4 regions of the Kitasatospora misakiensis genome follow, and region 1 is predicted to be linked to each of the others. Evidence: riboswitches for the same ligand, from Rfam matches in the RefSeq annotation. Region 1 holds a riboswitch; each other region holds the start of a gene.
What was found. Region 1 has a riboswitch for cobalamin ahead of ACFP3U_RS05815 (ribonucleoside-diphosphate reductase subunit alpha). Riboswitches for the same ligand answer to the same signal wherever they lie in the genome.
Positions count from the first base shown of each region.

Region 2: linked by a shared signal. The riboswitch ahead of ACFP3U_RS22225 (cobalamin biosynthesis protein) and the one ahead of ACFP3U_RS05815 (ribonucleoside-diphosphate reductase subunit alpha) in region 1 are both predicted to bind cobalamin.
Region 3: linked by a shared signal. The riboswitch ahead of ACFP3U_RS33065 (prenyltransferase/squalene oxidase repeat-containing protein) and the one ahead of ACFP3U_RS05815 (ribonucleoside-diphosphate reductase subunit alpha) in region 1 are both predicted to bind cobalamin.
Region 4: linked by a shared signal. The riboswitch ahead of metE (5-methyltetrahydropteroyltriglutamate--homocysteine S-methyltransferase) and the one ahead of ACFP3U_RS05815 (ribonucleoside-diphosphate reductase subunit alpha) in region 1 are both predicted to bind cobalamin.

Region 1 is NZ_JBHSOF010000004.1:166,062-171,269, reverse strand. It holds gene ACFP3U_RS05825 (glycoside hydrolase family 26 protein) at 1-1,240, shown strand, start outside; gene ACFP3U_RS05820 (GH12 family glycosyl hydrolase domain-containing protein) at 1,340-2,590, shown strand; cobalamin riboswitch at 2,686-2,813, shown strand; gene ACFP3U_RS05815 (ribonucleoside-diphosphate reductase subunit alpha) at 2,995-5,208, shown strand, end outside.
Region 2 is NZ_JBHSOF010000030.1:76,101-81,308, reverse strand. It holds gene ACFP3U_RS22230 (cobyric acid synthase) at 1-700, opposite strand, end outside; gene ACFP3U_RS22225 (cobalamin biosynthesis protein) at 697-1,743, opposite strand; cobalamin riboswitch at 1,832-2,010, opposite strand; gene ACFP3U_RS22220 (alpha/beta hydrolase family protein) at 2,380-3,495, shown strand; gene ACFP3U_RS22215 (hypothetical protein) at 3,997-5,208, shown strand, end outside.
Region 3 is NZ_JBHSOF010000068.1:2,400-7,607, reverse strand. It holds gene ACFP3U_RS33070 (M4 family metallopeptidase) at 221-2,935, shown strand; cobalamin riboswitch at 3,141-3,260, shown strand; gene ACFP3U_RS33065 (prenyltransferase/squalene oxidase repeat-containing protein) at 3,373-4,443, shown strand; gene ACFP3U_RS33060 (flagellar hook-length control protein FliK) at 4,482-4,988, shown strand; gene ACFP3U_RS33055 (NAD(P)-dependent oxidoreductase) at 5,036-5,208, opposite strand, start outside.
Region 4 is NZ_JBHSOF010000012.1:91,331-96,538, forward strand. It holds gene metE (5-methyltetrahydropteroyltriglutamate--homocysteine S-methyltransferase) at 1-1,837, opposite strand, end outside; cobalamin riboswitch at 2,001-2,238, opposite strand; gene ACFP3U_RS12470 (ECF transporter S component) at 2,315-3,103, opposite strand; partial or broken gene ACFP3U_RS12475 (ATP-binding cassette domain-containing protein) at 3,100-3,885, opposite strand; gene ACFP3U_RS12480 (hypothetical protein) at 3,896-4,330, shown strand; gene ACFP3U_RS12485 (cytochrome P450 family protein) at 4,566-5,208, shown strand, end outside.

The DNA of each region.
Region 1 (5,208 bases):
CGCGATGCCGGACTGGCTGGTCGCCGCGCTGGCCTCACCGGCCCCGGCCACGTCCGCCGCCCCCGGCACGCCGTCGGGTACGCCCGCCACCACCCCGGCGAACGCCGAGGCTCCCGCGCCCCCCGCCGAGCCGGCCCCGGCGCCGTTCCCGGCACCCGGCGGCGCGTTCATGGGCGTCATGACCAAGGCCGGCCCCTACGACCTCGACCCGGTCGACGAGTTCGCCACCGCCGTGAAGCACCAGCCGAGCGTGCTGGAGTTCTCCGTCGGCTGGTGGGACAAGCGCTTCGACCGCCGGGTCTTCGACACCGTGGCCGAACGCGGCATCATGCCGATGGTCGCCTGGGAGCCCTGGGACTTCCGCAAGGAGTCCAAGGTCGACAAGCTCCGCGGCGAGCAGCCCGAGTACGCGCTGAGCCGCATCATCGGCGGCGATTTCGACGGCTACATCAAGCAGTGGGCGGAGGGCGTCAAGAGCCTCGGCTACCCGATCGCCCTGCGCTTCGCCCACGAGATGAACGGCTACTGGTACCCGTGGGCCGAGCAGGCCAACGGCAACCGCCGCGGCCAGTACGTCCAGGCCTGGAAGCACGTCCACGACCTCTTCCGGCAGGCCGGCGCCGACAAGGTGGTCTGGGTGTGGAGCCCGAACGTCGACTACGAGAACGCCACCCCGCTGGACTCGCTCTACCCCGGTGACGACTACGTCGACTGGATCGGCCTGTCCGGCTACTACGGCACCGTCGGCCTGGAGAAGTACCTCTCGTTCGACCAGATCTTCGACCCGACGCTGAAGAAGCTGCGGGGCTTCAGCCAGAAGCCCGTGGTCATCACCGAGACGGCCGCCACCGACAGCTCGGGCCAGAAGGCCCGCTGGATCAGCGAGATGTTCACCCAGCTCCCCCAGCACCCCGACATCATCGGCCTGATCTGGTACGAGGCGGTCAAGGAGGTCGACTGGCGGGTCAGTTCCTCCGGGCCGGCCAGTGCGGCGTACGCCGCCGGTGTCGCCGCGCCCCGGTACTCCGGGCAGTGGACCGTCCGCTCGCAGCCGCTCCGGACGGCGCCGCCGCCCGCGCCGCCCGCCCAGCCGTCCGCCGGGCCCTCGCCGTCGGCCTCGCCCTCGCCGAACGCGAAGCCGTCCGGCTCCACCGGCGCCAAGCCGTCCGGCTCGGCCGCCACGGCGAAGAAGCCGACCGCCACCAAGCCCAGGAGCACTCCGCCGCCGGCCGACGGATAGCCTCGACCGACCGCGGGCCACGCGCCCGCGGGAGGCCGCCGGGAGCACCGGCCGCCCCGCACACCGAACACCAGTACCCCCCGTTGGGAGGCGAAGACCATGGTCCGCCCGTTCCTGCCCGGAGCCGGGCGCCCCCGGCCGCGCGCCTGGTGGTGGATCGCCCCCACCGCCCTCCTGGTGCTCTGCCTGTGCGCCGTGCTGATCCCGCGCGAGAGCGCCCCCTCGACCGCCGCGGTCGCCCCGCCGCCCCCGCCGCCCCTGACCACGGCCGAACCCGGCGAGCTGTGCTCCACCGCACAGAACCGCTACCCCTCGCAGCCGGTGGACTCCGGGCGCTACATCATCAACCCCAACGAGTGGAACGCCACCGGCGGCCTGTGCATCCGCGGCGGCGCCGACAGCGCCTCCTTCGCGGTCACCCGCAGCGCCGTCGCCCGCGGCAACATCGCCGACCCGGTCCGCGGCCCCGGCGCGTACCCGCACATCAGCACCCCGGTCGGCGGCGACGGCGTCAGCCCGCTGCCCATCGCCGTCGACAACCTGCGGTACGCCACCAGCACCTGGCGCACCACCCAGGTCGACGGCGGCGTCTGGAACGCCTCCTACGACCTCTGGTACAGCACCACCCGGGGCAGCTGCTCCTTCACCGAGAGCGCCGAGGTGATGATCTGGCTGCGCGGCAACGGCACCTCGCCGTTCGGCAAGCAGGCCGGGGAACTGCGCAGCGGCGGCCAGGCCTACCGGGTGTACGAGGCGCCGAAGAAGAGCAGCCACACCCTGCTCACCTACGAGGCGGCCTCCGCCACCAACGTCGTCACCGGGCTCGACCTGCGGGCCTTCACCCGCGACGCGGTCCAGCGCGGCTACGTCCCGGCCGGCTCGTTCCTGTGCGCCGTCCAGGCCGGCTTCGAGATCTGGGAGGGCGGCGCGGGCCTCACCACCGACGCGTTCTCCTTCGAGGTCGCCGCGGGCCGCCCCAGCGGCGCGATCACCTCCGCGGTGCCCGGCTACTGCCTGGACAGCCGGGTGGCCGGCGACCCGGCCGCAGTCGGCGCCGCCACCTGCGACGGCTCCCCGGCGCAGACCTGGACGATGGGCGAGGACGGCTCCGTCGGCCAGGGCGGACGCTGTCTGGAGGACCCGGACATCGGCTTCCCGGTGCTGACCGGCTGCACCCGCCGACCCGACCAGCGCTGGCGCGCCACCGACGCGGGGCAGCTGCTCAACGAGGACAGCGGGAAGTGCGTGGAGAACCCGGCGACCGGCCCCACGGGCACCGGTACGGGCTCCCAGGTGCGGATGCGGCTGTGCGCCGCCAAGCCCGCGCAGGAGTGGCACGCACCGGTCTGACGGGCTCCGAAAGCCCCCGCAGCTTATCGCACCCGACCCGCGACACGCAGCCTCGCGACACTACATGTGGGGCTTCGTCGGACGAGCGCCACTAGATGTATGCTCACTCCTGCTGTCGAAGCAGGGGAACCCGGTGCGATTCCGGGACTGCCCCGCAGCGGTGTGCGGCGCCTCCCCCCGGGAGTCCGCGAGTCCGATGACCTGCTGACGGCGTGCCGGCTCCTCCCCGCAGAGGCCATGCGCACCAGCACCACCTTCCGGGCCTCGCGGGCGGGCCGGGGACGACACGCGCGCGACACCCACGGGCCCGCGCGGCGTACTCCCCTGCCCAATCGGCCCGGCCCCCGTTCCACCGCCGATCGCCGCCAGGAGAGAGCGCCTTGACCACCGCTGCCTCAGTCGCCCTGCCCGCCCAGGGTTCCAGCTCCGCCCCCGCCGACCCGACGGTCTCCGACCCCGGCGGCGCGCTCCTGCGCCTTCTCACCGATCGCAGCGCCGACCTCCCCCAGGTGGACCCCGGCCACGTCGCCGCCGCCGCGCTCCGCGGCCGGCACGCCGGCTCGGACTTCGCCGAGCTGCGCGGGCTGGCCGTCGACGCCGCCGCGTCGATGATCGCCGAGGACCCGCAGTACTCGAAGCTCGCGGCCCGGCTGCTCGCGCTGGAGATCGTCGACGAGGCGTCGAGCCAGGGCGCGGTCTCGTTCTCCACCTCGATCGCGGTCGGCCACGCCGAGGGCCTCATCGGCGACACCACCGCCGCCTTCGTCGCCAAGCACACCGCCGCCCTGGACGCGCTGGTCGACGCGAACGGCGACGACCGCTTCGAGTACTTCGGCCTGCGCACCGTCCAGAGCCGCTACCTGCTGCGCCACCCGATCACCCGCAAGGTCGTCGAGACCCCGCAGCACTTCCTGCTCCGCGTCGCCTGTGGCCTGGCGGTCGGCGACACCGAGCAGTCGGTCACCGAGGTCGCCGAGCTGTACCGCCTGATGAGCCGGCTGGAGTACCTGACCTCCTCGCCGACCCTCTTCAACTCCGGTACCCGGCACCCGCAGATGTCCAGCTGCTACCTGCTGGACTCCCCGCTGGACAACCTGGACTCGATCTACTCCCGCTACGCGCAGATCGCCCGGCTGTCCAAGCACGCCGGCGGCATCGGCCTGTCCTACTCCCGGATCCGCTCCCGCGGCTCGCTGATCCGCGGCACCAACGGCAAGTCCAACGGCATCGTGCCGTTCCTGCGCACCCTCGACTCCTCGGTCGCCGCCGTCAACCAGGGCGGCCGGCGCAAGGGCGCGGCCTGCGTCTACCTGGAGACCTGGCACGCGGACATCGAGGAGTTCCTGGAGCTGCGCGACAACACCGGTGAGGAGGCGCGCCGGACGCACAACCTCAACCTGGCGCACTGGATCCCGGACGAGTTCATGCGCCGGGTCAACGCCAACGCGGACTGGTCGCTGTTCTCCCCCGCCGACGTCCCCGAGCTGGTCGACCTCTGGGGCGCCGAGTTCGACGAGGCCTACCTGAAGGCCGAGCTGGCCGGCAAGGCCGTCCGCACCATCCCCGCGCAGACCCTCTACGCCCGGATGATGCGCACCCTCGCGCAGACCGGCAACGGCTGGATGACCTTCAAGGACGCCTCCAACCGCGCCGCCAACCAGACCGCGCTGCCGGGCCGCACGGTGCACAGCTCCAACCTCTGCACCGAGATCCTGGAGGTCACCGACGACTCGGAGACCGCCGTCTGCAACCTCGGCTCGGTCAACCTCGGCGCCCACGTCGCCGCCGGTGCCACCGCCGCCGACCTGCTGAACGCGATGGACTGGGAGCGCCTGGACGCCACCGTCCGCACCGCCGTCACCTTCCTCGACCGCGTGGTGGACATCAACTTCTACCCGACCCCCGAGGCCGGCGCCTCCAACTCCCGCTGGCGCCCCGTCGGCCTCGGCGTGATGGGCCTGCAGGACGTCTTCTTCCAGCTGCGGATCGACTTCGACTCCGCCGAGGCCAAGACCCTCTCCACGCTCATCTCCGAGCGCATCATGCTCACCGCCTACGAGCGCTCCGCCGACCTCGCCGAGCAGCTCGGCCGCCACGAGGCGTACGACGAGACCCGCGCCGCCCGCGGCGAGCTGCACATCGATCATTTCTTGGAAGGCAAGCACGGCCCGACCGCCGCGCCCGAGTGGGCCGACCGCTGGGAGGCGCTGCGCGCCCGCGTCGCCACCACCGGCCTGCGCAACTCGCTGCTGCTCGCGATCGCCCCGACCGCGACCATCGCCTCGATCGCCGGCGTCTACGAGTGCATCGAGCCGCAGGTCTCCAACCTGTTCAAGCGCGAGACCCTCTCCGGCGAGTTCCTCCAGGTCAACCCCTACCTGGTGCGCGAGCTCAAGGAGCTCGGCGTCTGGGACCAGCAGACCCGCGACGCGCTGCGCGACGCCAACGGCTCCGTCCAGGAGCTCGGCTGGCTGCCCGCCGAGGTCCGCTCGCTGTACCGCACCGCCTGGGAGCTGCCGCAGCGCGCGCTGATCGACCTGGCCGCCGCCCGCATGCCCTACATCGACCAGAGCCAGTCGCTGAACCTCTTCATGGCCGCGCCGACCATCGGCAAGCTC
Region 2 (5,208 bases), on a different contig from region 1:
CGTCCAGCCAGAGGTCCGGCAGCATCGGCAGGGTGCCGAGCACCGGACGGCCGGTCAGCTCGCGCAGCATCTCCAGCCCGGGGGCGAGCAGCCGCGCGTCGCCGCGGAACTTGTTGACGAACCAGCCGGCCACGTGCCGCTGGTCCTCGGCCGACAGCAGCGCCAGCGTCCCGTACATCGCCGCGAAGACGCCGCCCCGGTCGATGTCCCCGACCACGACGACCGGCAGCCCGGCGGCGGTGGCCAGGCCCATGTTGGCGATGTCCCGGTCGCGCAGGTTGATCTCGGTGGGCGAGCCCGCGCCCTCGCAGACCACCACGTCGAAGCGGCGGCGCAGGTCCGCCAGGCACTCCAGGGCGCGCTCCAGCAGCACCGGCTTGCGCTCGCGGTAGTCCAGCGCGCCGACCTCGGCGACCGGGCGGCCCAGCAGCACCACCTGGCTGCGGCCGTCCCCGCCGGGCTTGAGCAGCACCGGGTTCATCGCCGCCTCCGGCTCGACCCGGGCGGCCTGCGCCTGCATCGCCTGGGCGCGGCCGATCTCGGCGCCGTCCGCGGTGACGAAGGAGTTCAGCGACATGTTCTGCGCCTTGAACGGCGCGACCGCGACGCCCTGCCGGGCCAGCCAGCGGCAGATGCCCGCGGTGACCACGCTCTTGCCGGCGTCCGAGGTCGTCCCGGCGACCAGCAGTGCCTTGCTCATGCCCCGCCCCTTCTCCCGCTCGCTGCCTTCCGGGCCGGACTGCCCGGACCGCCCGGACTGCCCGGACCGCCCGACCTGCCCAGCCTGCCCGATCTGCCCAGTGCGGCCTGGAGCAGCAGGTGCCCGGCGACCGTCGTACCCAGGGCCAGCGCGCTCACCCGCCGGGAGAGCACGCACGCCCGCTCGATGTCGTCCACCCCGACCGGCCGCAGCCCCTCGCCCAGCACCGGCCGGTGCTCGGTGCGCTCGCCGTACCGGAGGGTCCCGCCGAGGCGGACGCCCACCGCGCCGGCGAACGCCGACTCGGCCTGGCCGGCGTTCGGGCTGGGGTGCGCGGAGCCGTCCCGCCGCCAGACCCGCCAGGCGGTGCGCGGTTCGGGGGCGGCGGCCACCGTCAGCAGCGCGGTCAGCCGGGCGCCCGGCCAGCCCGCCACGTCGTCCAGCCGCGCCGAGGCCCAGCCGAACCGGGCGTAGCGCGGCGAGCGGTGGCCGACCATCGCGTCCAGGGTGTTCACCGCGCGGAACGCCAGCAGCCCGGGGGTGCCGGCCAGCCCGCCCCAGACCAGGGCGTTGACCACGGCGTCGGCGGTGTTCTCGGCCACCGACTCGACGACCGCGCGGGCGATCTGCCGCTCGTCCAGCCCGCTCGGGTCGCGTCCGCACAGGTGCGGCAGCCGCTCCCGGGCCGCCGTCAGGTCACCGGCCGTCAGCGAACGGCCGACGGTGCGGGCCTCCCGGGTCAGCGAGGCGCCGCCGAGCACCGTCCAGGTCGCGGCGGCGGCCAGCGCGGCCCGGCCGAGCGGACGGCGGGCCAGCAGCCGGTCCGCGGCCAGCGCGCCGGCCGCGACGGTGCCCACGCAGAGGGCGGTGAAGACGGCGCCGGCGGCGCGGTGGTCGCGCCAGAGCCGCTGCTCCAGCCGGCCGGCCGCGGTGCCGAAGCCGGCCACCGGGTGGCCGCGGCGCGGATCGCCGAACCGGGCGTCGGCCAGGTATCCGGCGACGGCGCCCGCGCCGAACGCGGCGGCCCGGGTCAGCGGGCGCACGGCACGCTGCGCGGCGTCGTCGAGGGTGGGTTCGGGCCCGGCGGGGCAGCCTGCATCGCGTGCGTGTCCTCACTCAGGGTCCGCGCCCTGGATCGACGTACCGGGGGCGAGAGTCTCCTGGCTTCCGGGTCGGACGCGCTCCCGGGCCCTCCGGCGGCTTCTGACGGCTCGCTGCGGCTGGTTCCGGTCGTGCTCCCCGGTGACAGTGGCGGGACCGCGCCGGACTCGCACCGGCTTCCTCTGCATGCCTCCGTAATGGCTGAAGGATCCCATCACGGGCCCGATCCGGGAGTCAACCGAGGTCGCGGAGGGGTTGGTCACACGGCGGACCCCGCCCGGCGCCCGCCGTTTCCCGTCGCTGCCTCCGCGCCCGCCGACAGGCGCGGGCCGACGCGATCGGCCGGATCGTGCGGGTGGACCGGGCGGACCTCGCCGCCGTCCTGCGGTCCGATCCCGCCCGGTCCGATCCGGCCGTTCCGGCGTCTTCCGGCCGGGGCGGGCCCGCGGTGGTGACATTCCCGGTGTGACCTTCCTAGCGTGACAACCCGTACGGCCGTGTCCTGCTGGCCCCGCCCCGCCCCGCCGAGTGGACTGGGCTGTGGAGTGGGTCCAGACACCGATCAGCGGGGAGCGAGTATGCGTTGGGGAATCGCGGCCACCGTGGCGGCCGCCGCCGTCGGCACCGGGGCGGCCGTCCTGGTGATCGGCCGCCGGGCCTCGGAGCGGATGGTCCGCCCGGCCGCGGGCGTCCGGGAGCGGACCGGCCCGGTGGTCGTTCAGAGCCTGGGCGCGGGCCGGATCACCTTCACCCGGAGCCCGCTGAGCGAGCGCCCCGGCCGCTGGGCCGTGGAGTGGGGCCAGGACGGGCACGCCGTCGTCGAGGAGGTGCTGCACCGCGACGAGCAGGGGGTGACCCGCCGTCTGGTCCGCGCCGACCGCGGCACCCTCGCCCCCGGCACCGAGGTCCGCTTCACCCCGCGGGTCTACCTCGGCGACCCGGCCGCGGCGCTCGGCCTGACCTTCGGCGAGACCGCCGTCGAGGGCGAGCTGGGCGCGCTGCCCGCCTGGTGGCTCGACGGCAAGCGCGGCACCTGGGTGATCCTGGTGCACGGCCCGGACGCCGACCGCTCCCAGACCCTGCCGGTCCTCCCCGTCCTGCGGCGGCTCGGCCTGCCCGCGCTGGCCGTCAGCTACCGGGGCGACGCGGGCGCGCCGGCCTCCCCGGACGGCCTCGGCCACTTCGGCGAGACGGAGTGGCGGGACGTCGAGGCGGCGATCCGGCTGGCCCTGGACAGCGGCGCGGGCCGGGTGATCCTCTACGGCTGGTCGCTGGGCGCCACGATGGCCCTGCAGGCCGCCGCCCGGTCCGACTACGCCCCCTCGATCAGCAGCCTGGTCCTGGACTCCCCGGTCCTGGACTGGCCGGCCACCGCCCGCCGGGGCGCCGCCCGGGCCGGCTTCCGGGGCGCGGCCGCCGAACTCGGCGCGCTGGCCGCCCAGGGCCGCACCGGCGTGGATCTGGCCGACTTCGCGCGCCTCGCCGAGGGCGCCGACCTGCGCGTGCCCACCCTGGTGCTGCACGGCCCCGACGATCCGGTGGCGCCGTTCGGGGCCGCCGAGCGGCTGGCCGCGCGCCGTCCGGAGCTGGTGAACCTCCAGGCCTTCCCCGGCGGTGACCACGCCGCCCTGTGGAACGCCGCCCCGGACCGCTACGCCGAGACGCTGCGCCGCTGGCTCACGCCCTTCTGCTGACCCCGGGCCTGACCCCGGGCCCCGGCCCCGCGCCCGACCCAGGCCGCCGTGTCCCGTCGTCGCCCGCCGTGGCCCGCGGGGCACGGGAGCCGGGGGGAGCCGGGGGAGCGTGGACGGTCCGCGATCGGCGCGCGGGCCGCAAGGGACCTCGTACGGACCACCCGTCCGCCCCTACTCTCTGACCTGGCATGCACCCGTCACAAAGATCAAGCCAGTCGGTTTGGGCTCTGTTGCCCGATCTTGTCGAGGCCCCGCGCCCTCCGCCCGCCCCGCGCGGAGAACCGGATGTGACAGATGGCCGGTACAAGGGGAAGACTGCTCGACGTGACGTCTCGGAATCCGCGCGACCGTGATGCCCCGCTCCCGCCGACGATCGGTACCGGTGCGACGGTGACCCGTCTCCCCGGAACGGCCCACCGCCCCGCCGGCGCGAGGCCGGGGGGCCAGGGCGTACCCCGCCGACGAGGCCCCGCCCCCGCACCCGGCCGCGGCCGGGTCCCCGTGCCGGAGGGCTTCCCCGCACCCGCCGAACTCGCCCCGCTGGCCCGCCGCATGCTGGTCGACGCCGTCCGGATCGCCCGCTGGGCCGGCGACCTCGACGAGGTCGACAAGCGCGGCGAGCTGCTCCCGGACGACGCCCGCGCCGCCGGCCGCGCCCTCGCCATGACGGTGGGCGCCGCGGCCAAGGCCTGGGGCCAGGCCCTGCTGGTCGGCCTGGTCGAGCCCCGGGACGGCGGCGCCGTCCCCGGCTGGCGCCTGCACGCCTGGGAGCACGACGACGAGGCCGTGGTCCGCGGCTGGTCGGCGCTGTTCGACGCCTGGACGCTGCTCGCCCCGGTGCCGCCCGCCGCCCTGCGCGGCGTGTTCGCGCTGCTCGCCGGGCAGGCCGTCGACCAGGCCCCGCAGCTGCTCTCCTTCCTGCACCTGGTGGACGGCCCGGTCGCCGACGTCGAGCTGCTGGAGCTGCTCCGGCGCGGCCTGGACGAGCGCCGGGTGGGCGGCGGCGAGGGCGCCTTCGGCGTCTCGCCCGTCCCGCACGCGGCCACCGCCGTCTCGGCCGTCCGCGGCACCTGCCGCGAGCCGCAGATCGACACCCCGGCCTCGCCCGCCGACGTCGCCGCCGTCCTGGACTGGATGCTGGACGGCCTGGCCGCCGTCGGCGCCCTGGTCCGCCGGGACAACGCGGCCGAGCTCTCCCCGCTCGGCCACTGGGCGGTGCGGGCCAAGCTGGAGGAGATCTGCACCGTCGCGCAGACCGCCGCCGGCCACATCGAGCAGAGCGCGCTGGAGCTGCTGAGCGCCTGCGCCGACTACTCGCCCGGCCCGGCCCGCGCCGAGTACCGGGCCTGGCTGGCCGCCCGCCCGGCCGACCGGGCGGTGGCCGAGCTGCTGGAGGCCGCCCAGGGCGAGGACGCGCTGCTGCGCGGTCTGGCCTTCGAGGCGCTGCGGGTGGCCGGATCCACCGCCGAGCAGGCCGTCCGGGCCGCCGTCGACGAGCCGGTGCTGCGCCCGTACGCGCTGCTCTGGCTGGCCGAGCGCTCGGACGAGGAGGTCTCCCCGGCCGACGTGCTGGGCGCGGAGGACGCCGCCTGGCTCTGGGTGGACACCGCCGCGGCCGTGCTCGACCACGGCGAAACGGAACTCCTGGTGGGCCACGTCGAGGGCGCCTCGGCCGGTGACCCGGTCCGGCTGTTCGCCCGGGCCCGGCAGTCC
Region 3 (5,208 bases), on a different contig from region 1:
GTTGTCCCACGGGGATCGATCATCCTCAGTGTCTGCCGGTCTACATATTCAGTCTATCGACATATGCAGAGGGATGGCCTATGTTGATCCGCATGGCGGGCGGCCGGTTCCGGAGAACGGACGAGCCGTGGGGTGGGGCGTCCGCTGTTCACGTGTGGTCCGGCAGGCCGTCGGACCGTTTGCTTCCCGTGGGAGGACCGCAGTGCATCACCGTTCCCGTATGCCCGGACCCAAGTTGCTCGGTGTCGCGATCGCCGCCGTGCTCGGCCTCGGTGTGGGCGTGCCACCGGCGTTCGCCGCCCCCGCCGCTGATGCCGATCCGGTGCCCGGGCTGGTCGCCGGGGCGGAGACGGCTGCTCCGCAGCTGGTCACCGGGCTCGCCGAGGCGGCTCCCGGTGCCGGTCCGGGCGAGGCGGCCCGGGCGCATCTGGCCGCCCATCAGGACCGTTACCGGGTCGACCCGGCGCAGCTGGCCGAGTCCGGGACGGAGCGTGCCGCAGACGGTCGGCGCACCGTCAGGTTCGAGCAGCGGTACGGCGGGATACCGGTCTTCGGGGCCAGGTACCTGGTCCACCTGGTCGGCGAGGGTGCCGGGCAGCGGGTCGAGTCGGTGGGCGGCAAGTACTTCACCGGCCTCGCCGCCCCGACCGCGCAGACCGTGCCGGACGAGGTGCTGCGCAGGCTCGCTGTCGACGCGGTCCGGGATCCGGCGGCCCGCGAGGGTGCCGTCGCCGAGGACCATGGCCTGCTGGTGCTGCCCGGCGGCGCCGGCCGGCTGGTCCGCCACTTCACCGTGTGCGGGACCGACCCGGCGCACTGGGCCGCGAAGGCGCGCGAGGTGTTCGTGGACGCCACCGTCGGCGAGGTCGCCCTCAGTTACGAGGTTCGCGCTCCGTCCGCCCCGGTCGCTGAGGCCCCCGCGGCCAAGGCCGTCGGCCTCGAACCCGCCACCGGTACCGCCCCGGACGCCCTCGGCCGCCCGACGCGGGTGAACATCGGCCGGCTCCCGGACGGCACCTACCAGCTCGTCGACCTCACCCGCCCCGCCACCGTCACCACGTACGACGCGGCCGGCCGGGACGTCATGGACTTCGAGCGCTCCCTGCCCGCCGACGCCCGCCCGGCGGCCTCGGCGACCACCGACTTCCCGGCCTCCACCGGCACCAGCGGCGCCACCGACGCCCACCTCAACGCCGCCGCCGTGTACGACTTCTACCGCGACCGCCTGGGCCGCGACGGGATCGACGGCAAGGCCGGACCGATCACCTCCGTGGTCAACGTCACCAGCAACGGCGAGCCCCTGGAGAACGCCTACTGGGACGGCGAGAAGATGATCTACAGCGGTGGCAGCGAGAAGCGCCACCCGTTCTCCGTCGCGCGGGACGTCGCCGGCCACGAGATGACCCACGGCGTCGTCAAGTACACGGCCGGGTTCGTCAACCTCGGCCAGTCCGGCGCGCTCGACGAGGCCGTCGCGGACTACTTCGGCAACGCGATCGAGGTGACCAGCCGGGGCATCCCGATGACCGACCCGAAGGCCGCGCTGCTCGGCGAGGGCCTCTGCCGCACCGGCACCCCCGAAGCCTGCGCCGACCGGCGGATGGACGACCGCCGCACCACCGTCGCCGACTACATCGGGGTGCCGTCCGGCGTCGACAGCGGCGGCGCGCACCTCAACTCCACCATCGTCTCGGGGGCGTTGTGGGACATCCGGCGCACCCTCGACCCGCTCCTCGCCGACCGCCTGGTCTACCGCGCGCTCGCCGAGTACCTCACCCCGCTGGACGACTTCGTCGACGCCCGCAACGCGGTGCTCGCCGCCGGTCGCGCGCTCGGCCTCGACCGTGCCCAACTCCGCACCGTCGCCGGGGCGTTCGACGCGCACGGGATCAAGGACGGCTGGCAGCGGCGGATCGGCGTGGACAGCCGCCCGCTGCTGCGCGAGCTCTCCAGCGAGAGCATCGCGCCGGACGTCGCCGCCGGCCGCTGGGTGGCGGCCACCGCGGGCAAGGGCGCCAAGGGCAGCATGGCCGTGTTCGCGGGAGCCGTCGGCGGCTCCGCCGAGCCCGTCCGGCTCAGCCCCGAGGACGGCCGCTCGCACGGCTGGCCCGCCACCGACGGCACGTCCGCCGCGTGGGTGGCCATGGGCCCCGGCGCCGACGGCACCTGGGGCACGGAGGTGCTGGCCCGGCCGCTCGACGGCGGACCGGTGCGCAGCGTCCACCGCGCGGTGAACGCGTTCCTGAGCGGCGTCCGGGTCGCCGGCGGCGACGTGGCCTTCGTGGGGAACGACCCCGCCACCGGGAAGGCCGGGCCGATGCTCTCCCGCGACGGCGCCCCGGCGGTGGGGATCCCGCTGCCGGACGGCCACCGCGCCTCCGACCTCTCGCTCAAGGACGGCCTGCTCGCCTGGACGGAGAGCTGGGAGGCGGGTGAGCGGACGGTGAGCGCGCCGACCGTCTACTCGATCGCCGCCGGCAAGGTCGTCGCCCAGTACGTGGTGGACGACGCGAACGCCCCCGGGACCGAGGTCGGCAGCACCCGCCTCGCCGGCGACCGACTGCTCTGGGTGGAGTCGCCCGCCGACAGCACGAAGGGCAGCGCGATCCGCTCCGGCGCCCTGGACGGTTCCGGCGTGACCGACCTCCTCCCCGGCGGCAGCGGCGCACCGCACCGGATCCGCAGCCTCACCGCCTCCGACCGCGCGGTCACCTTCGGCGACTACGGCCACCGTGCGACCAAGGGCACGAAGAACGCCGACCTGCCGAAGCTCTGGCAGCTGCCGCTCACCGGCGGCACCCCCGAGCGGCTCTCCTGCAACCGCGGCGGCCAGTACGGCCCGGCGGCCGACCGGGGCACCCGGGTGGTCTGGCTGGACGCCACGGCGGGCCGCACCGATCTGGTCGTGCGCGAGCGCGCGGCCGGCACCTGCTGACCGGACGGCGGCTGCCCCGGGGTCCTTACCAGGGCGCCTGACCCCGGCGCCCGGACCCCGTCCGCCCCCGGTCGATCGCCCGCCCGGCCGCCGCACCCGCGACGGCCGGGCGGGCCCATGTCGTGCGGGGGGCGGTTCGATCCACCGGGGCTGGACCGGCCCTGACCTCTTGTCAGTTTGTCAGCAGAGCCGACATCATGAGCCGTCATGTTCTGACTCCGCCGTCGGGGGAAGTCCGGTCGAATTCCGGCGCTGACCCGCAACGGTAGGCCGCCGACGGCAGTCGGCGGCGAGCCCGAGTACCCGTCGGCGGAGGTGTGTGCCCCCCTCCTCCCGTCGTGGTCTGCGGCCAGGGGCCCCAGGAGCCGGCCGGCGGACACCCCGGGCGGCGGCCGGCGGCACCCGTGCGCCCAGGCCCGGAAAGGCCTCCCGTGCCCATGACCGTGCCCCAGACCGAGACCAAGACCCGGAATGTGTTCCGCCGCTCGCTCGGCCCGCTCGCGATAGCCGCGCTCGCGCTGACCACGGCTCTCCCGGCCGCCACCGCCGCCCCGGCGGCCCCGGCCTCCGGCGACACCGCCTCCGCCACCCACCGCCCGGACGCCGCCGCGGCCGGGTGGCTGGCCCGCCAACTCGTCGACGGCGACCACTTCGAGTCGGTCTTCGACGGCACCGCCTACCCCGACCAGGGCCTCACCGTCGACGCCGTCCTGGCCTTCGCCGCCGCCCGCAGCGCCGACCAGGCCGCCGCCCGCGCCACCGCCTGGCTCGCCCGGCCCGACATCCTGAGCGGCTACCTCGGCGACGGCACCACCGAGGCCTACGCGGGCGCCACCGCCAAGCTCCTGCTCGCCGCCGAGGTGCGCGGCGGCGACCCGGCGGCCTTCGGCGGCGTCGACCTGCCCGCCCGGCTGCGCTCGCTGCTGACGCCGACCGGTCGCTTCTCCGACCGTTCGCAATGGGGCGACTACAGCAACGCCTTCGGCCAGTCGCTCGCCCTGCTCGCCCTCCAGCGCACGCCCGGCGGCGCCCCGGCCGCGGCCGCCGACTTCCTGGCCGCCGCCCAGTGCGCCGACGGCGGCTTCCCGATCGCCTTCGGGCAGCCCGCCTGTGCCGCCGACACCGACGCCACCGCGCTCGCCGCCCAGGCCCTCGCCGCGACCGGCCGGGCGGCCAAGGCCAAGGCGGGCCTGGACTGGCTGACGGCCCACCAGAACGCCGACGGCGGCTTCGCGGCGGCCGGTGCCACCGCCTCCAACGCCAACAGCACCGGCCTGGCCGCCTCGACGCTGCTCACCGGCGGACGGTTCGCCGCTGGGCTCAAGGGCTGGGGCAGCCTGGTGAAGTTGCAGCAGGGCTGCGCGGCCGACCCCGCCGTGCGCGGCGCCGTCGCCTACGACGCGAGCGGCTTCAACCCCGCCAACGCCGCCCGGGCCACCGCCCAGGCCGTCCTCGGCCTCTCCGGCCAGGGGCTGGCCGGCCTCAGCGCCCAGGGCGCCCGCCCGTGACTGCCCGCCCCCGCGCGCCGCACCCGAGGAGCACACCCATGACCACCACCGCCCGACCCGCCCGACCTGCCCGCACCACCCGCCGCACGCTCGGCGCCCTCGCCGCCGCCGCGGCGCTCACCGCCGGCCTGCTCGGCGTCTCCACCGCCACCGCCCCGCCCGCCCGGGCCGCCGCCTGCACCGGGACCTCCGGAGTCACCGTCGTCGTCGACTTCACCGCCCTCGGGGGCGGCATCCAGACCGGCTGCGCCCCGGGCGACCCGGCCAGCGGCCTCGCCGCCCTCACCGGCGCCGGCTTCCCGTACGCCTTCCATCCGCGCTTCCCGGGCTTCGTCTGCAAGATCAACGCCCTGCCGGCGAGCTGCACCAACCCGACCGGCACCGCCTACTGGTCGTACTGGCACGCCGCGCACGGCGGTCCGTGGTCCTACAGCAACCTCGGCGCGGGCTCCTACGACCCGGCCCCGGGCGACGTCGAGGGCTGGTCCTTCGGCGCCGGCACCCAACCGGGCATCACCGCCCCCCTGACCCCCGGCACGGCCTGACGCGGTCCCCAAGCGCGGGCCACCGCCTGACCGGCCATCAGCGCAGGTCAGGCGGTGGCCACCGGCACACCGTCCGGGCGCCCGCTCAGGAGCGCCGCGATGTGGTCGGCGCAGCGGACGGCCGCCTCGGCCATCGCGCTGCGGGTCATCCCGGCCACGTGCGGGGTCAGCAGGGCGTTGGGGAGTCCGAACAGCGGTGAGTCGAACGCGGCGTGCTCGT
Region 4 (5,208 bases), on a different contig from region 1:
CCTGGACGACGGCGGCGCCGGCGGCCTCCAGGTCGGTGACCTCGTCGCGCAGGGCGAGGGCGACCTGGCGGGCGGTGTCGGCGAGCGGCTGGTCGTCGCGGACGAAGGACCAGGCGAGCATGGTGACCGGGCCGGTGAGCATGCCCTTGACCGGACGGTCCGTCAGGCCCTGGGCGTAGCGGAACCAGTCGACCGTCATCGGGTGCGGGCGGGAGATGTCCCCGGCCAGCACCGGCGGGCGCACGTACCGGGTGCCGTAGGACTGCACCCAGCCGTGCCGGGTGGCGAGGTAGCCGGTGAGCTGTTCGGCGAAGTACTGGACCATGTCGTTGCGTTCGGGCTCGCCGTGCACGAGGACGTCCAGGCCGGCCTTCTCCTGGTAGGCGACGACCTCGCGGACCTCGGCCTCCATGCGAGCACGGTAGGCGTCGGCGTCGATCCGACCAGCCGTCAGATCAGCTCGCGCGACGCGCAGTTCGGTGGTCTGCGGGAAGGAGCCGATGGTGGTCGTCGGCAGCAGGGGCAGGCCGAGGCGGGCGCGCTGGGCCTCGGCGCGCTGCGGGTAGGCCTGTGGACGGCGGGCGTCCTCGGTGGTGACGGCGGCGGTGCGGGCGCGGACGGCCGGGTCGCGGGTGATCGGCGAGCCGGCGCGGGAGGCCAGGTCGGCGCGGTTGGCGGCGAGTTCGGCGGTGATCGCCCCGGTGCCCTCGCGCAGGCCGCGGGCGAGCAGGGCGGCCTCGGCGGCCTTCTGTCGGGCGAAGGCGAGCCAGCGGGCGATCTGCGGGTCGATGTCGCGCTCCAGGCCGGCGTCGATCGGCACGTGCAGCAGGGAGCAGGACGGCGCCACGTCCACCTGGTCGGCGAGGCCGAGCAGGGTGGCCAGGGTGGCCAGCGACCTCCCCAGGTCGTTGATCCACACGTTGCGGCCGTCGACCACGCCCGCGACCAGCCGCTTGCCCGGCAGGCCGCCGACGGCGGCGAGGTCGTCCAGATTGGCGGCGGCCGGTCCGGTGAAGTCCAGGGCCAGGCCCTCGACGGGGGCCTTGGCGAGCACCGGCAGGGCCTCGCCGAGGCGGTCGAAGTAGCTCGCGACCAGCAGCTTCGGCCGGTCGGTCAGGGCGCCCAGCTCCCGGTAGGCGCGGGCGGCGGCGTTGAGTTCGGCCGGGGTCCGGTCCTGGACGAGGGCGGGCTCGTCCAGTTGGACCCAGTCGGCGCCGGCGGCCCGCAGCTCGGCGAGGAGTTCGGCGTAGACGGGCAGCAGCCGGTCCAGCAGGGTGATCGGCGGGAAGTCCTCCGCCACCCCGGGGGCGGGCTTGGCCAGCAGCAGGTAGGTGACCGGGCCGACCAGGACCGGCCGGGCGGTGTGGCCGAGCGCGAGGGCCTCGGTGAACTCGCCGACCGCCTTGGCCGGGCAGGCGGAGAAGACCGAGTCCGGCCCCAACTCCGGTACCAGGTAGTGGTAGTTGGTGTCGAACCACTTGGTCATCTCCAGCGGCGCGACCTCCTGGGTGCCGCGCGCCATGGCGAAGTAGCCGTCGAGCGGGTCGGCGTCGACGGCGGCCCGGTGGCGGGCCGGGATCGCGCCGACGGCGACAGTGGTGTCGAGCATGTGGTCGTACAACGAGAAGTCGCCGGTGGGGACTTCGCGGACGCCGGCCTCGGTGAGCTGCCGCCAGTTCTCCCGGCGCAGCTCGGCGGCGGTGGTGTGGAGGGCGTCGGCGGTGACGGCGCCCTTCCAGTAGCCCTCGATCGCCTTCTTGAGTTCCCGGTTCCGGCCCTGGCGGGGGTAGCCGTGCACGGTGGCCCGGGTCGCCGCGGCTGCGGACTTCGCTGTCAAGGGACTCTCCTTCGCGAGTCTTGCTCCTCAAGTGCCCGGGGACGGCACGAGTGCGCGAAGGGACGACGGACCGGACGGCGGCCGCCGTGAACGGGCGTGCCTGAACCGCCTGGTGTGGTCGCCGACCCGCCCTCGAGGTCTCCGGACAGCCGCCCGCGGATCGTCCACGGGCGGGCAGCGGGCAGGTCTTCGGACTCGCGAGCACGCCCGCCCTCGTCGAGGGCGGACACCTACTGGCCGTCGCTTCCCAGACCCGGCTCGGGCCCAGTGCGTATGACGGCGGTCGTTCTCGCTCACCGCTGCGGGGCAGTCCCGGACTGGCCAGTTGAAAGGCGTCACCGGGTTCCCTCTTACGACGCCCTGTCTGGCGGACAGGGCGAACCAGCTACGAGGTCAGCCTAGAGGCAAAGCACCGGCCGGGTCAGCACATTCCACGGCGGTGTCCACGAGTTGGGACCGGTGCGGCGGGGTCGGGGCTCAGCCCGGCCGCTCGAAACGGACGGTCGGCTCGAAGTTGGCCCGGCGGGCGGCGCATCGGAAGACGGTGAGGACGGCCGGGCCTACGACGAGCACGGCCATGAAGGTGGTGACGGCGCGGCCGGTGTCCCAGCCGAGGGAGGTGGCCAGGTCGAAGAGCAGGTAGCGGTGCCACTGTTCGGTGAACGGCAGCCCGGGGAGGTAGGCGATGGAGCTGTTCGGGTCGGTGGAGAACGGCCAGAAGGAGAGGTTCAGCAGGAACCCGAAGAGATAGCCGGAGAAGGCCCCGTAACCGGCCAGCACCGGCACCTCCCAGCGGCGCGGGAGCTTCGGGAGCAGCCCGGCGAGCAGGCCCACGAACGCGCAGCCGAACATCTGGTAGGGCATCCAGGGACCCACCCCGCCGGTCAGCAGAGCGGAGGCGAACAAGGACGTACAGCCGAGGGTGAAGCCGAAGCCGGGGCCGAAGACCCGGCCGGCGAGGACCAGGACGAAGAAGACCGTCTCCACCCCCGCCGTCCCCGCGCCGAGGGGGCGCAGCCCCGCGTTGACGGCCGAGAGGACGCCGAGCATGGCCAGCGCCTTGGCGTCGATACCGCCGGCGGCGATCTCCGCGATCACGACGGCCAGCACCAGGACCAGCAGGGCGCCGAAGATCAGCGGTGGGGCGAAGGAGGAGCCGAACTTGCCGGGCGCGACGACGAACGGCCAGGTGAAGGCGACCAGGCCGATGAACGCGGCGAGGGCCACCACCACGCGGGCCCGGCCGGGGATCCGGACGGCGGTCACCGGGCGGCCTCGGTCGGGGCGAGGGCTTCGGCGACCTGCCGGGTGGTCAGGTACGGCAGCGGGGCGAGGATCTTGGCGGTCTGGGGGGCGAAGGTGGGCGAGGCGACGATGACCTCTGCGGTGGGGCCGTCCGCGACGATCTCGCCCTCGGCCATCACCACCACCCGGTCGGCGGCCCCGGCGACGAACTCGACGTCATGGGTAGAGATCACGACCGCGCGGCCCTCGGCGGCGAGGGCGTCCACGATGCCGGTGAGCGCCTCCTTCGCGTGGTAGTCGAGCCCGCGGGTGGGCTCGTCCAGCAGCACCACCCGGGGGGCGGCGGCCAGTTGGATCGCCAGGACCAGGGCCAGCTTCTGGCCCTCGGAGAGGTCGCGGGGGTGCGCCTCGTCCGGGATTCCGGGGGCCAGCCGGTCGAGGAGCCGCCGCGCGGTCGGCCCCGCCGCGCGGCCGGACTCCAGATCGCTCTGGGCGAGTTCCTGGGCCACCGACTCCAGGTACAGCAGGTCGGCCGGCGTCTGCGGGACGAGCCCCACCAACCTCCGCGCCTCCGCCGCCGGAACCCGCTTGGGATCCTTCGGCGGCCCGCCGTCGGCCCGGGCGACCCGCACGCTGCCGCCCTGCCGAGGCCCGGAACCCTGCAGCGCCCACAGGAGCGAGGACTTGCCGGAGCCGTTGCGGCCCATCAGCGCGGTGACCTGGCCGGCCCCGAGTTCCAGACCGACCTCGCGGACGGCGACCAGCTGGCCGTAGCGCACCACGATCCGCTCGGCGGACAGCACGGTGTCGCCGGTGGCGGCCGCACGGCGCGGCGCCGGCGCGGGGCGCGTAGCAGAACACCGCGAGCACCATGCCCTGCGCCACCGCCGCGAACGACGGGATCGCGAAGGGGTTGAACCACTGGAGCGAGAACGGCTGGTCACCGGCGAACAGCCCGTACCCGCAGAAGCCGAGCAGCACGGCGTACTCGAAGACCAGCAGCGCCTTCTGGAGCCGCGCGGCCAGTTCGAGCCCGCGCACCGCGATCAGCGCGGCGCCGACCAGGACGACCAGGCCGATCAGGGTGCACTGGACGGTCGAGTCGGCGTCCAGCCGCAGGCCCGCGACGCCGCGTACGTGCGCCTCGTCGAGGAGTTGGACGATCGAGGAGCCGGTGACCGTGGCCTTCGCCGTCGATGCCGAGGGATCACCGCCTTGGTGGTGGGGGGAGATGTGGGGGTGGGGTGAAGTGCGAGCCATGAAACCGGCGGGTCCGGAGACACGTCAATGCTGTTGTCATAAGGGTCGGCGGGCGGACCGGCGGCGGGGCGGCCCGCTCGGGTGCGCACCGCGCCGAGTGCGCGAGGGCGCACGCCAAGGGCGCACGGAACGCCGCCGAGCGCTCTTTCCCCGCCGCCGCACGGGCCGTACGGTCACATACCAGGCGACCGTACGGCCCGCCGCTCCCGACCCAGGAGGGCCCGTGGAACCTCGCTGCCCCTACGCCCACGTCCTCGACTCCCGCGCCACCGACGTGCACGCCGAGGCCGCCCATCTGCGCACCCACGGCCCGGCCGTCCGGGTCGAACTCCCCGGCGGCGTCCTCGCCTGGTCGGTGACCCGCGCCGAGGTCGCCCGCCGGCTCCTCGCCGGCCGCCAGCTCGGCAAGGACGCCCGCCGCCACTGGCCCGACTGGATCGACGGCCGGGTCGGCCTCGACTGGCCCCTGGCCAGCTGGGTCGCCGTGGAGTCCATGTTCACCACCGACGACGAGGACCACCACCGCCTGCGCACCCTGACCGCCCCCTCCTTCGGCCCCCGCCGCGTCGAGGCCCTGCGGCCGCAGATCCGGGCGATCGTCACCGGGCTGGTCGACGACCTGCGCACCGCCGCGCCCGGCGACCCGGTCGACCTGCACGCCCGGCTCTCCTACCCGCTCCCCACCACGCTGATCTGCGACCTCTTCGGGGTCCCCGACGACCAACGCCCAGAGATGCGGCGGGTGGTGGACGGCGTCCTGGAGACCGGCGCCACCCCCGAGCAGGCCAAGGCCGGCCTCGACGACCTGTTCGCCGCCATGGCGCGCCTGGTGGCCACCAAGCGGGAGACGCCGGGCGACGACATGA